3 regions of the Pantoea sp. YU22 genome follow, and region 1 is predicted to be linked to each of the others. Evidence: predicted binding sites of a transcription regulator. Region 1 holds the regulator's gene; each other region holds the start of a gene.

Region 1 (4,021 bases):
CCAGAGCGAGACGCCGCGCAGCGCGAGAAAGACCGTCACCGCCAGCCATAAACCGTGGTTACCCAGCCAGGGCAAGGTCAGCAGCGTCAGGAAATAGCCGAGCGCGGCAACCGCCATACTGTTACGCATTTCTCGCCCGCGCGTTGCGCCGATGAACAGGCCATCCAGCAGATAGCACCACACCCCCGCCAGCGGCAGGATGATTTGCCAGAACAGATAGCGATCCACCTGCTGCCGCAGCGAATCCAGCGAGGTGAGCGCCGCCACTATAGCTTCGCCGCTCGCCGCGTAAATCAGCGCGAACGCCAGCGCCACCATTCCTGCCTGACGACAGGCGGCGTGCCATACAGCCAGCAGCCTGTCGCCGTCGCGCGCGCCGTAGGCTTCGCCAGAGACAGCTTCCACCGCGTAGGCGAAACCGTCGAGCGCATAGGCGGTAAAGGTGATAAACATCAGCAGAACGGCATTAGCGGCGACGATCTCAGGCCCCAGACGCGCGCCGATCAGGGTGAGCGAAGCAAAGCAGAGCTGCAGCAACAGCGAGCGCAGCATAATGTCGCGATTGAGACGCAGCAGACGGCTAATATCGCCGCGCCAGCTCTGTTTCAGCATCGCCATGGAGATGCCGCGTATTTTCAGTACGCGCCACACCATCGCCAGCCCTACCGCCAGCGTGACATATTCCGCCACCGCCGTTGCGGTCGCCGCGCCCGCGACGCCCCACTTCAGCCCCGGCACCAGCCAGAGATCGAGCAGGATATTTACCGCGTTGCCCACCACCAGCAGCACAACCGGCGCGCGGGCATACTGCACGCCAAGCAGCCAGCCGAGGATCACCATGTTCGCCAGCGTCGCCGGCGCGCTAAGCCAGCGGATATGAATGAAGAGCGCGGCCTGTTCCAGCACCTGCGGATTGCCGCCCGCCAGCCGACTCGCCAGCGAACTTAACGGATCGCGCAGCAGCACAAACAGTCCGCCAGCAAGCAGCGCCATCAGCAGCGGCTGCGTCAACGCGCGCGCCAGCGCCTGCGGGTCGCGTGCGCCAAAGGCCTGAGCGGTAAAGCCCGTGGTGCTCATGCGAAGAAACAGGAAAAGCATAAAGACGAAGCTGGTGGCGGTGGTGCCAATCGCCACGCCGCCAAGGTAAACCGGACTGTTGAGATGGCCGATAACGGCGGTATCCACCAGGCCGAGCAGCGGCACGGTAATGTTAGAAAGGATCATCGGCAGCGCCAGCCGCCAGAGGTGTCGGTCGTCTGTAGAGAAGAGACGCATCAGCCGGTCCATGCCTGAAAACGTAAAACAGAAAGGAGCGGCGTTAACCGCATTGAGAGCGCTTTAACAGCTTATCGTACAGACGCCTGACGAAACGATACAGGCGTCTGAAGGCAACCGGTCAGAGCCACTCGCCGTTGCGCACCACGCCCACCGCCAGACCTTCAACGGTCAGCGACTGCGTGCGGGTATCGACGATAATCGGCTCGAAGTCGTTGTTTTCCGGCAGCAGATGCACCACGGTGCCCTGCTTTTTCCAGCGCTTTACCGTGACTTCGTCATCGATGCGCGCCACTACGACCTGGCCGTTACGCACATCCTGCGTTTTATGTACCGCCAGCAGATCGCCATCCATAATGCCGATATCTTTCATCGACATTCCCGCGACGCGCAGCAGAAAATCAGCAGAAGGCTTAAACAGGTCGGGATCAACTTTGTAATGCGTTTCAATATGTTCCTGCGCCAGCAGCGGTTCACCGGCGGCGACGCGGCCGATCAACGGCAGCCCGTTAGACTCTTCCTCTTCCATCAGCAGGCGAATGCCGCGTGATGCGCCGGAGACGATCTCGATAACGCCTTTACGTGCCAGCGCTTTCAAATGTTCTTCGGCGGCGTTGGGGGAACGGAACCCCAGCTGCGAGGCGATTTCCGCACGCGTCGGCGGCATGCCCGTCTGGTTAATATGGTCGCGAATCAGGTCATAAACCTGTTGCTGCCTGGTGGTTAATGCTTTCATCCCGCCCCCTGGTTGTTTATACAGTCGCTGTGAGTATATACAGGTATTGGCGAAATGAAAACCAAAACCCAGGGAAATAACAGCCATTTGGGCAATTGTGGAAAGCCTAGCGCAAATGGGACCAAAGCAGCGCGATCCAGACAAACAGCGCCAGTATGATAGCCAGCAAGACGGCGGCTGAGCCCATGTCTTTCGCCCGTCCGGCCAGCGGATGACGCTCCTGACCAATGCGATCGACCACCGCTTCAATCGCGCTGTTAAGGATCTCGACGATTATCACCAGCACCACCGATCCGATCATCAGGATGCGCGCGACGGTATCGACATCCAGCCAGCAGGCGATGATAACGGCGATGATGGCGGCCGTGGCTTCCTGACGAAACGCGGCCTCATGCTGCCAGGCGGCGCGCAGCCCTTGCCAGGAGTAGCCTGCCGCTTTCACAATCCTGAGCAAACCGGTGGTATTACTTGCCATTGCGAGGGAACCCTTTTAGTTGTTTGACGTCAATGTCTGGGCCAGGTGCGTTTGGCACCACACAGATCTTCGCAGCACTTTCTGATATGCTTGCGGCGCTTTGCTAACAAGAGGCTTCATGTTGTCTATGTCAGGTTGGCGTAAACTCTATTATAAATTGTTGAATTTACCACTTTCCGTTCTGGTAAAAACTAAGGCTATTCCGGCCGATCCCGTTTCCGAACATGGACTCGATCCGACGCGGCCGATTATGTACGTGCTGCCATACGATTCCAAGGCGGATTTGCTGACGCTGCGTCAGCAGTGTCTGAAGCATAATTTGCCCGATCCGCTGGTGCCGCTGGAAATTGACGGCACGCTGCTGCCGCGCCACGTGTTTATTCACAATGGCCCGCGCGTGTTCCCCGCTTTCGGGCCGAACACGGAATCGGTGAAAATTTTCCACGAGTATCTCGATCTGCACCGCAATAATCCACATCTGGATATCCAGATGCTGCCGGTCTCGGTGATGTTCGGCCGTGCGCCAGGTCGTGAAGTTCAGGGCGACGATACGCCGCACCTGCGCGAGCTTAACGGCGTAGAGAAGTTTTTCGCCATCGTCTGGCACGGCCGCGACAGCTTTGTGCGCTTTTCCCCGACCGTCTCGCTGCGCTGGATGGCGACGCAGCACGGCACCGATAAATCTATCGCGCAGAAACTGGCGCGCGTGGCGCGCATTCACTTTGCGCGTCAGCGGTTAGCGGCGGTCGGCCCACGTTTGCCGGCGCGACAGGATCTCTTCAACAAGCTGCTGCAGTCCAAAGCGATTGAAAAAGCGGTGGAAGAAGAAGCGCGCAGTAAAAAGCTCTCTCATGAGAAGGCGCAGCAGAACGCTGTCGAGATGATGGAAGAGATCGCCGCGGACTTCTCTTATGAGGCGATCCGCGTGACCGATCGCGTGATGGGCTGGCTCTGGAGCCGTCTCTATCAGGGCATCAACGTCAACGGCGGCGAGCGCGTGCGCCAGTTGGCGGAAGATGGCCATGAGATTGTCTATGTGCCCTGCCATCGCAGCCACATGGATTATCTGCTGCTCTCCTATGTGCTTTATCATCAGGGCCTGGTGCCGCCGCATATCGCCGCAGGTATCAACCTTAACTTCTGGCCCGCCGGGCCGATTTTCCGCCGCCTGGGCGCATTCTTTATTCGTCGCACCTTTAAAGGCAACAAACTCTACGCCACCGTATTCCGCGAATATCTCGGCGAGCTGTTTAGCCGCGGCTATTCGGTCGAATATTTCGTTGAGGGTGGGCGCTCACGTACCGGCCGTCTGCTCGACCCCAAAACCGGCACGCTGGCGATGACGCTGCAGGCGATGCTGCGCGGCGGCAAACGTCCGATTACGCTGGTGCCGATCTATATCGGCTATGAGCACGTTATGGAAGTGGGCACTTACGCCAAAGAGCTACGCGGCGCGGCGAAAGAGAAAGAAGGCTTTATGCAGATGGTGCGCGGTCTGCGTAAGCTGCGCAATCTGGGTCAGGGCTACGTTAACT
Region 2 (4,021 bases), on a different contig from region 1:
AACAGCGCATTCCCGCGCCGTTTCTCGGCGAAATCCCCTGGCTGCCGGATGCGGCGGCGCAGGCGGAGTGCGGCCGCTTCCTGACGCTGCCGCAGTAGCGATCAGCTTACCGTCAGCCACTTGTTGACGGTAAGATCGTCCAGCTGCGCCACGCGCCCCTGCGCGACATTGCGGCCGCGGTGGAGCAGCAGAAAGTAGTCGGCGACGCGGCGAATCAGCGAAATTCGCTGCTCCAGCAGTAAAATGGTCAGGCCGTAATCGAGATTCAGACGCCGGATCAGGTTGCCCATCTCCTCTTCCAGCCAGGGCGACATGCCGTCCGTCGGCTCGTCGAGGATCAGCAGCCTGGGACGCAGCACCAGCGCGCGCGCCAGCGCCAGCTGCTGCTGCTGGTCGACAGGCAGCTCGCCGCTGCGCTGTTGCCGCAGCGAATAGAGCGCCGGAAAAAGGTCGAACACCATTTCAGGGATAACGTGCGGTTTATCGCCCGGCGCGCTGCCCGCCAGCAGCGCGATGAGCAGGTTATCCTCAACGCTCATCTGCGAGAAGATATGACGACCCTGCGGCACATAGCCGATCCCCATGCATGCACGCTGTTCAGCAGGCTGCCGCAGCAGATCGCGCGGCGGCGAGCCATCCTCCTGCCAGGTCATTGAGCCGCTGTTAATCGGCAGACGACCCATAATGCAGTTTACCAGCGTGGTTTTGCCCATACCCGGACGGCCTAACACGCCGGTGCAGGTGCCTGGCGGCAGGTCGAGATCCACATCCCACAAAATATGGTTCTGCCCGTAAAACTGATTCACCGAGCGTAAACTCAGCATCTGACTCTCCTCTTACAGATTTCGCCTGAATGCTTCCGCTCTTTGACGTCTGGCAAACAAGTCTTTAACGGTGGCGGTGTCGTAAATATCGCTTTGCCTCTTTGTTACTGCATCCTGCAATTACCGGGCCAGAACGTTTCGTTGCCCTGGAGAGGCCAGCCAGGCGCTATTTCGCCGTTAAAGATGAAAAGTGCTTAACAATTTCCGGGGGTAATCAGAGCGCTGCACTTTCACGGTGCTAATGACTTAACGTTTATGGTGCAAAAGGGCCGCGATTAGACAGCTTGTTGAATTTTTGCTGGTCTTAATGTCAAACGCGGCTGGGTAAAAAAGCAGCGGCGGGCTGAAAAAGCAGAGTTAACGCCAGCGTTTGTGACAGGAATTGAGGTGCAAAAAAAAATTTTTCACGCGGGCGGCTTAACAACAAAAAATTATGCACAGCCGATGGCAAAAGGGCTGCCTTTAGTTATCCACCATTCCTGTGGATAACCTTGTGCATTAGACAGTGAAAACAGAGCGCAAGCGAGGAAATACGCGGCCTGGTTACATTATGATGAGAAACTGGGCTTTTCACATATTTATTTTAAAAACAGATAGTTATTAAAAAACAAGCCTGAGATTATTCCGCTGCGTAACACAGCTGAAATTTAACGAGGCTCTCTTGACAAATGTTATAAATCCGCTCCGGCTGGGGATAACCTTGCGCAACAGAAAAATTGTTGTCGCGTTGTTACAGCCTTTCAGCCGCGGCGAGACGTCAGCGTCTCACTGTGCCGCGTTACTGGAGATTTATCCAGTATTAATTTCTGGCAAAATCGCCACGGCAGAGTAAAATGACTCCGCTACCCGCCGCATTCTTCAGCAGGAACCGCAAGTCATGAGTAAAGTCTTTAAACTAAATTCCGCTTTCCAGCCCTCCGGCGATCAGCCCGAGGCGATTCGTCGTCTCAAAGAGGGGCTGGAGGATGGTCTTGCCCATCAGACGCTGCTCGGCGTAACCGGCTCCGGCAAGACGTTTACCGTCGCCAACGTCATTGCCGATCTCAACCGGCCTGCGATGGTGCTGGCACCCAACAAAACCCTGGCGGCGCAGCTTTATGGCGAGATGAAGGAGTTCTTCCCCGATAACGCGGTGGAGTTCTTCGTCTCCTATTACGATTACTATCAGCCTGAAGCCTATGTGCCCAGCTCCGATACCTTTATCGAAAAAGACGCCTCGGTAAACGAACATATCGAGCAGATGCGTCTCTCGGCGACCAAGGCGCTGCTGGAGCGGCGCGACGTTATCGTCGTGGCGTCGGTCTCCGCCATTTACGGTCTGGGCGATCCCGATCTCTATCTGAAAATGATGCTGCACCTGACGCGCGGCATGATCATCGACCAGCGCAGTATTTTGCGTCGTCTGGCGGAGCTGCAGTATGCGCGCAACGATCAGGCGTTCCAGCGCGGCACCTTCCGCGTCCGCGGTGAAGTGATCGATATTTTTCCGGCGGAGTCGGAAGATATTGCGCTGCGCGTCGAGCTGTTCGACGAAGAGGTGGAGCGGCTGTCGCTGTTCGATCCGCTCACCGGGCAGATTGTCTCTACCGTGCCGCGCTACACCATCTATCCAAAAACGCACTACGTGACGCCGCGCGAACGTATCCTGCAGGCGATGGAAGAGATCAAAGACGAGCTGGTGGATCGTCGCCGGGTGCTGCTGGAGAACAATAAGCTGCTGGAAGAGCAGCGCCTGACGCAGCGTACCCAGTTCGATCTGGAGATGATGAACGAGCTGGGCTACTGCTCGGGCATCGAAAACTACTCGCGCTACCTCTCCGGGCGCGGGCCAGGCCAGCCGCCGCCGACGCTGTTCGACTATTTGCCTGCCGACGGTCTGCTGATCGTCGACGAATCGCACGTCACCATTCCGCAAATCGGCGGGATGTATAAAGGCGACCGCGCGCGTAAAGAGACGCTGGTGGAGTATGGCTTCCGCCTGCCTTCCGCGCTGGATAACCGACCGCTCAGGTTTGAAGAGTTCGAGGCGCTGGCGCCGCAGACTATTTACGTCTCTGCGACGCCGGGCAACTACGAGCTGGAGAAATCAGGCGGCGAGGTGATCGATCAGGTGGTGCGTCCTACCGGGCTGCTCGATCCGCTGCTGGAGGTACGACCGGTGGCGACCCAGGTGGACGATCTGCTGTCGGAGATCCGCAAGCGCGTCACCATCAACGAGCGCGTGCTGGTCACGACGCTGACCAAGCGCATGGCGGAAGATCTGACCGAGTATCTTGAAGAGCACGGCGAGAAGGTGCGCTATCTCCACTCAGATATCGATACCGTTGAGCGTATGGAGATCATCCGCGATCTGCGCCTCGGCGAGTTTGACGTGCTGGTCGGGATCAACCTGCTGCGCGAAGGTCTGGATATGCCCGAGGTGTCGCTGGTGGCGATCCTCGATGCGGATAAAGAGGGCTTCCTGCGCTCCGAACGCTCGCTGATCCAGACCATCGGTCGCGCCGCACGTAACGTTAACGGCAAGGCGATCCTTTACGCCGACAGGATCACCAACTCTATGGCGCGCGCCATTGAAGAGACCGAGCGCCGCCGCGAGAAGCAGCAGAAGTACAACGAGGAAAAAGGGATTGTGCCGCAGGGCCTCAACAAGAAGATCACCGATATCCTCGAACTGGGCCAGAACGTCATCAAGACGCGCGGCAAGGCCAAAGCCAGCAGCCGCAGCGCCGCCGAGGCCGAGGCCAGCTATCTGGCGCTGACGCCGCAGGCGCTGCAGAAAAAAATCCACGAGCTGGAGTCGCAGATGCAGCAGCACGCGCAAAACCTGGAGTTCGAAGAGGCGGCGAACGTGCGCGACAAGCTGCATGAGCTGCGCGAACTCTTTATCGCCGCCTCGTAGCGGCTTTAGCTAAAACGCTGAATGGCGTGTTCCAGCGCCACGCGCAGCAGCTGGCGGTCGTGACGATAGGGAATATCGGCGGCCTCCAGCGGCTCGCGCACGATAAGGCGGTTCTCGACGCCGGAGGTATCGGCGGCCGGGCTCACCACGACGGCATCAATCACCCGCTTGCCGATATATTTCTCCATCATCGCCAGTTTGTCCGCTACCGTCAGGCTCGCGGCGGCCGGGCTGAGCTCGCGCCCAAGGTTACCGATAAATACCATGGTGGCGGGCGTCCGGCGCAGCGCGCGCGCCA
Region 3 (4,021 bases), on a different contig from region 1:
AAAGCATTCACAGCGAGCATGCCAGACAGCTCGACACCGCCGCGCTACGCCGCGAGTTCTTAATCGAAAACATCTTCGAAGCTGACCGCTACACCCTGACCTACAGCCATATCGATCGCATTATTGTCGGCGGCGTAATGCCGGTCGCCGCCAGCGTCTCCTTCGGCAACGAGATGGGCAAACAGCTGGGCGTAAGCTATTTTCTGGAGCGCCGCGAACTGGGCGTCATCAATATCGGCGGTCCGGGTACCATTGAGGTGGACGGCAAAGTCTGGGAGATCGGCACGGAAGAAGCGCTCTATGTCGGCAAAGGTGCCCAGTCGCTGAGCTTTCGCAGCAGCGATGCGGCTCACCCGGCGAAGTTCTATTTCAACAGCGCGCCCGCGCACAGCCGCTTTCCCGATAAGAAAGTGGGTAAAGAGGAGGCGGTACGCACCACGCTCGGCGATGCGGCGACCTCCAACCGCCGCACCATCAATAAATATCTGGTGCCGGACGTGCTGCCGACCTGCCAGCTCACCATGGGGCTGACCCGCCTGGATGAAGGCAACCTGTGGAATACCATGCCGTGTCACACGCACGAGCGCCGTATGGAAGTCTATTTCTATTTCGATATGAACCCGGAAAGCGCGGTATTTCACATGATGGGTCAGCCGCAGGAGACGCGTCATCTGCTGGTGCACAACGAGCAGGCGGTCATTTCGCCCAGTTGGTCGATTCATGCCGGCGTCGGCACCGAACGCTACACCTTTATCTGGGGCATGGTCGGCGAGAATCAGGTATTCGACGACATGGATCATGTCAAAATCCGCGATCTGCGCTAAAAAAGGAGGCGCTCTCATGATACTCAACGCATTTAATCTGGAAGGTAAAATCGCGCTGGTCACCGGTTGCAATACCGGGCTTGGCCAGGGCATGGCGCTGGGCCTGGCGCAGGCCGGTTGCGATATCGTCGGCGTCAATCGCGAAGAGCCAGCAGAAACGCAGCAGCGCGTCGAAGCACTTGGCCGCCGCTTCTGGTCCCTGCAGGCGGATCTTATCCGTACCGAGCAGGTGCCGCGCGTCGTGGAGCAAGCGATCGCCGCCGCGGGCAAAATTGACATTCTGGTCAATAACGCCGGAATTATCCGCCGCGAAGACGCGCTTAGCTTCAGCGAGCAGGACTGGGACGATGTGATGAACATCAACACCAAGAGCGTCTTCTTTTTGTCGCAGCAGGTGGCGCGTCATTTCATCGCCCAGGGCCAGGGCGGTAAAATCATCAATATCGCCTCGATGCTCTCTTTTCAGGGCGGCATTCGGGTTCCCTCATACACAGCGTCGAAAAGCGCGGTGATGGGGCTGACGCGACTGATGGCGAACGAATGGGCGAAACACGGCATTAACGTTAACGCCATCGCGCCGGGTTACATGGCGACCAACAACACCGAGCAGCTGCGCAGCGACGAGGGCCGCAGCGCAGAAATTCTCGGGCGCATCCCGGCCGAGCGTTGGGGACTGCCGGAAGATATGATGGGTCCGGTTGTTTTCCTGGCCTCTTCGGCGTCGGATTATGTGAATGGCTATACGCTGGCCGTCGACGGCGGCTGGCTGGCGCGTTAAGCGCTGTGATGCGCGCCAGGCGAGAAAAGTAGCCCTTCGGCACTTCTCGCCCTGAAAGGCTATCTGTGGCGAAACGGCAGGTCTGGCGCCGCCGTTTCGCTAAAAAAATTCACGCTTCGTTACAGCGTCACAACTTCTCATTCACTGGATAAATCCCTATACTGGATGCATCGACAGTTTGCAGCCAGGTTTTATCATGACGGGCGAAGGCCACGTAATTTTCGCTATTGCCACCGCTATTTTTGCCAAGCGCGCAGAGCTGACGCCTGTGCTGGCGCAGGCCGACTGGTGGCACCTTATTTCCGCCTCGCTGCTCACCTGCCTGCTGCCCGATATCGATCATCCCAAATCCCTGCTTGGCCAGCGCTTAAAGTGGTTGTCGCATCCTATCGCACGCGCCTTTGGTCACCGGGGATTCACGCACAGCCTGCTGGCGGTGGCCGCCAGCCTGTGGCTGTTCCAGATTAACGTCCCCGAAGACTGGCTGCTGCCTGCCGACGTGCTGCAAGGTATGACGCTGGGCTATCTCAGCCATATCGTGGCGGATATGCTAACCCCCGCCGGAGTGCCGCTGCTGTGGCCGTGCCGCTGGCGCTTCCGCCTGCCTATCCTCAGAAGCCAGAAAGGTAACCAGCTGGAGCGTACGCTTTGCCTGGCGCTGGTTGGCTATGCGCTCTGGTTTCCACCCGGCTCGCCCTCTTTTGGTGCGAACGGCTGGCCTTCACAGCTCTTCGATACGCTACAAAATGGCGTTTCCCGCTTGATTTCTACACAAAAAGCGCATTAAACCAGCAGAAAGCGCTGTCTGGTTATAAGCCATTCCATTTGGATATAAGTTGGCACCCCAGGTAACTGTTAACATACCGGCACTTAATTCGTGCATAACATTATCTGGCGCCCCGACACCACAGCTGTCGTCGGGCGCCTCTCTCGGGAGCCAACATGGATCTACCTCTGATTCTTAATCTCGCGGCCTTCGTCGCGCTGCTGCTGCTGCTGTCGCGCCTCGGCCGTCAAAGCTGGAGCCTGTCGAAAAAGGTGCTGGTCGGTCTGGTGATCGGCGTACTGTTCGGCCTGGCGCTGCAAACCATCTACGGCCAGCAGAGCGAGGTGCTGAAAACCTCTATCAACTGGTTTAATATCGTGGGCAACGGCTACGTACAGCTACTGCAGATGATCGTGATGCCGCTGGTGTTCGCCTCGATCCTCAGCGCCGTCGCGCGTCTGCATAATGCCTCGTCGCTGGGCAAAATCAGCCTGCTGACGATTGGCGTGCTGCTGTTCACCACCGCCATCTCCGCACTGGTCGGCGTACTGGTTACCGGCCTGTTCCACCTCAGCGCTGAAGGCCTGGTGCAGGGCGCGCAGGAGAGCGCGCGCCTCGCTGCGATACAGAGCAACTACGCGGGCAAAGTGGCGGATCTGACCGTCCCTCAGCTGCTGCTCTCGTTTGTGCCGAAAAATCCGTTTGCCGATCTGACCGGCGCCAGCCCGACCTCGATTATCAGCGTAGTGATTTTCGCCGCCTTCCTCGGCGTTGCGGCGCTGCAGCTGCTGAAAGATGACGAAGCCAAAGGCCAGCGCGTGCTGGTGGCGATAGATACCCTGCAATCCTGGGTAATGAAGCTGGTGCGTCTGATTATGAAGCTGACGCCTTACGGCGTGCTGGCGCTGATGACTAAAGTGGTCGCCGGGTCGAACCTGCAGGACATTATCAAGCTGGGCGGTTTTGTCGTCGCCTCTTATCTGGGCCTGGCGATTATGTTCGGCGTGCACGCGCTGCTGCTGTCGGTAAACGGTATTAATCCGCTGCGCTTCTTCCGCAAGGTCTGGCCGGTTATCACCTTCGCCTTTACCAGCCGTTCCAGCGCCGCGAGCATTCCGCTTAACGTGGAAACCCAGACGCGTCGTCTGGGCGTGCCGGAATCGATCGCCAGCTTCTCCGCCTCTTTCGGTGCGACTATTGGTCAGAACGGCTGCGCAGGACTCTATCCGACCATGCTGGCGGTGATGGTTGCCCCGACCGTAGGCATTAACCCGTTCGATCCGGTCTGGATCGCCACGCTGGTAGGCATCGTTACGCTCAGTTCCGCTGGCGTGGCGGGCGTAGGCGGCGGCGCGACTTTCGCCGCGCTGATCGTACTGCCTGCGATGGGCCTGCCGGTGACGCTGGTCGCCCTGCTCATCTCTATTGAACCGCTGATCGATATGGGCCGTACCGCGCTTAACGTTAACGGTTCGATGACCGCCGGTTCCCTTACCAGCCGCTGGCTCGGTCTGACCGATAAAGCGGTGCTGGAGAGCGAGGAGCACGCGGAGCTGGCGCACCGTTAATCACCTTTTCTGTCGCCGTAAACCGGGCCATTGCGCCCGGTTTTTTTATGTCTGCGCTTCACAATCCGCTGGCTTTATGGCGACG

The links. The regulator LexA, encoded in region 1, represses DNA repair genes until DNA is damaged. The targets are predictions, from matches to a motif close to TNCTGTATGTACATACAGNA.
Region 2: the regulator LexA is predicted to act here: its motif matches at 1,604-1,623, upstream of uvrB (excinuclease ABC subunit UvrB).
Region 3: the regulator LexA is predicted to act here: its motif matches at 1,762-1,781, upstream of EKL29_RS02810 (metal-dependent hydrolase).

Annotation. Positions count from the first base shown of each region.
Region 1 covers NZ_RYDU01000002.1:453,444-457,464, forward strand. The annotation lists gene dinF (MATE family efflux transporter DinF) at 1-1,275, opposite strand, end outside; gene lexA (transcriptional repressor LexA) at 1,397-2,011, opposite strand; gene EKL29_RS06575 (diacylglycerol kinase) at 2,118-2,486, opposite strand; gene plsB (glycerol-3-phosphate 1-O-acyltransferase PlsB) at 2,614-4,021, shown strand, end outside.
Region 2 covers NZ_RYDU01000001.1:77,864-81,884, forward strand. The annotation lists gene bioD (dethiobiotin synthase) at 1-98, shown strand, start outside; gene EKL29_RS00425 (ABC transporter ATP-binding protein) at 102-824, opposite strand; gene uvrB (excinuclease ABC subunit UvrB) at 1,702-3,723, shown strand; gene yvcK (uridine diphosphate-N-acetylglucosamine-binding protein YvcK) at 3,729-4,021, opposite strand, start outside.
Region 3 covers NZ_RYDU01000001.1:584,227-588,247, reverse strand. The annotation lists gene kduI (5-dehydro-4-deoxy-D-glucuronate isomerase) at 1-824, shown strand, start outside; gene kduD (2-dehydro-3-deoxy-D-gluconate 5-dehydrogenase KduD) at 841-1,602, shown strand; gene EKL29_RS02810 (metal-dependent hydrolase) at 1,799-2,389, shown strand; gene EKL29_RS02805 (L-cystine transporter) at 2,545-3,936, shown strand.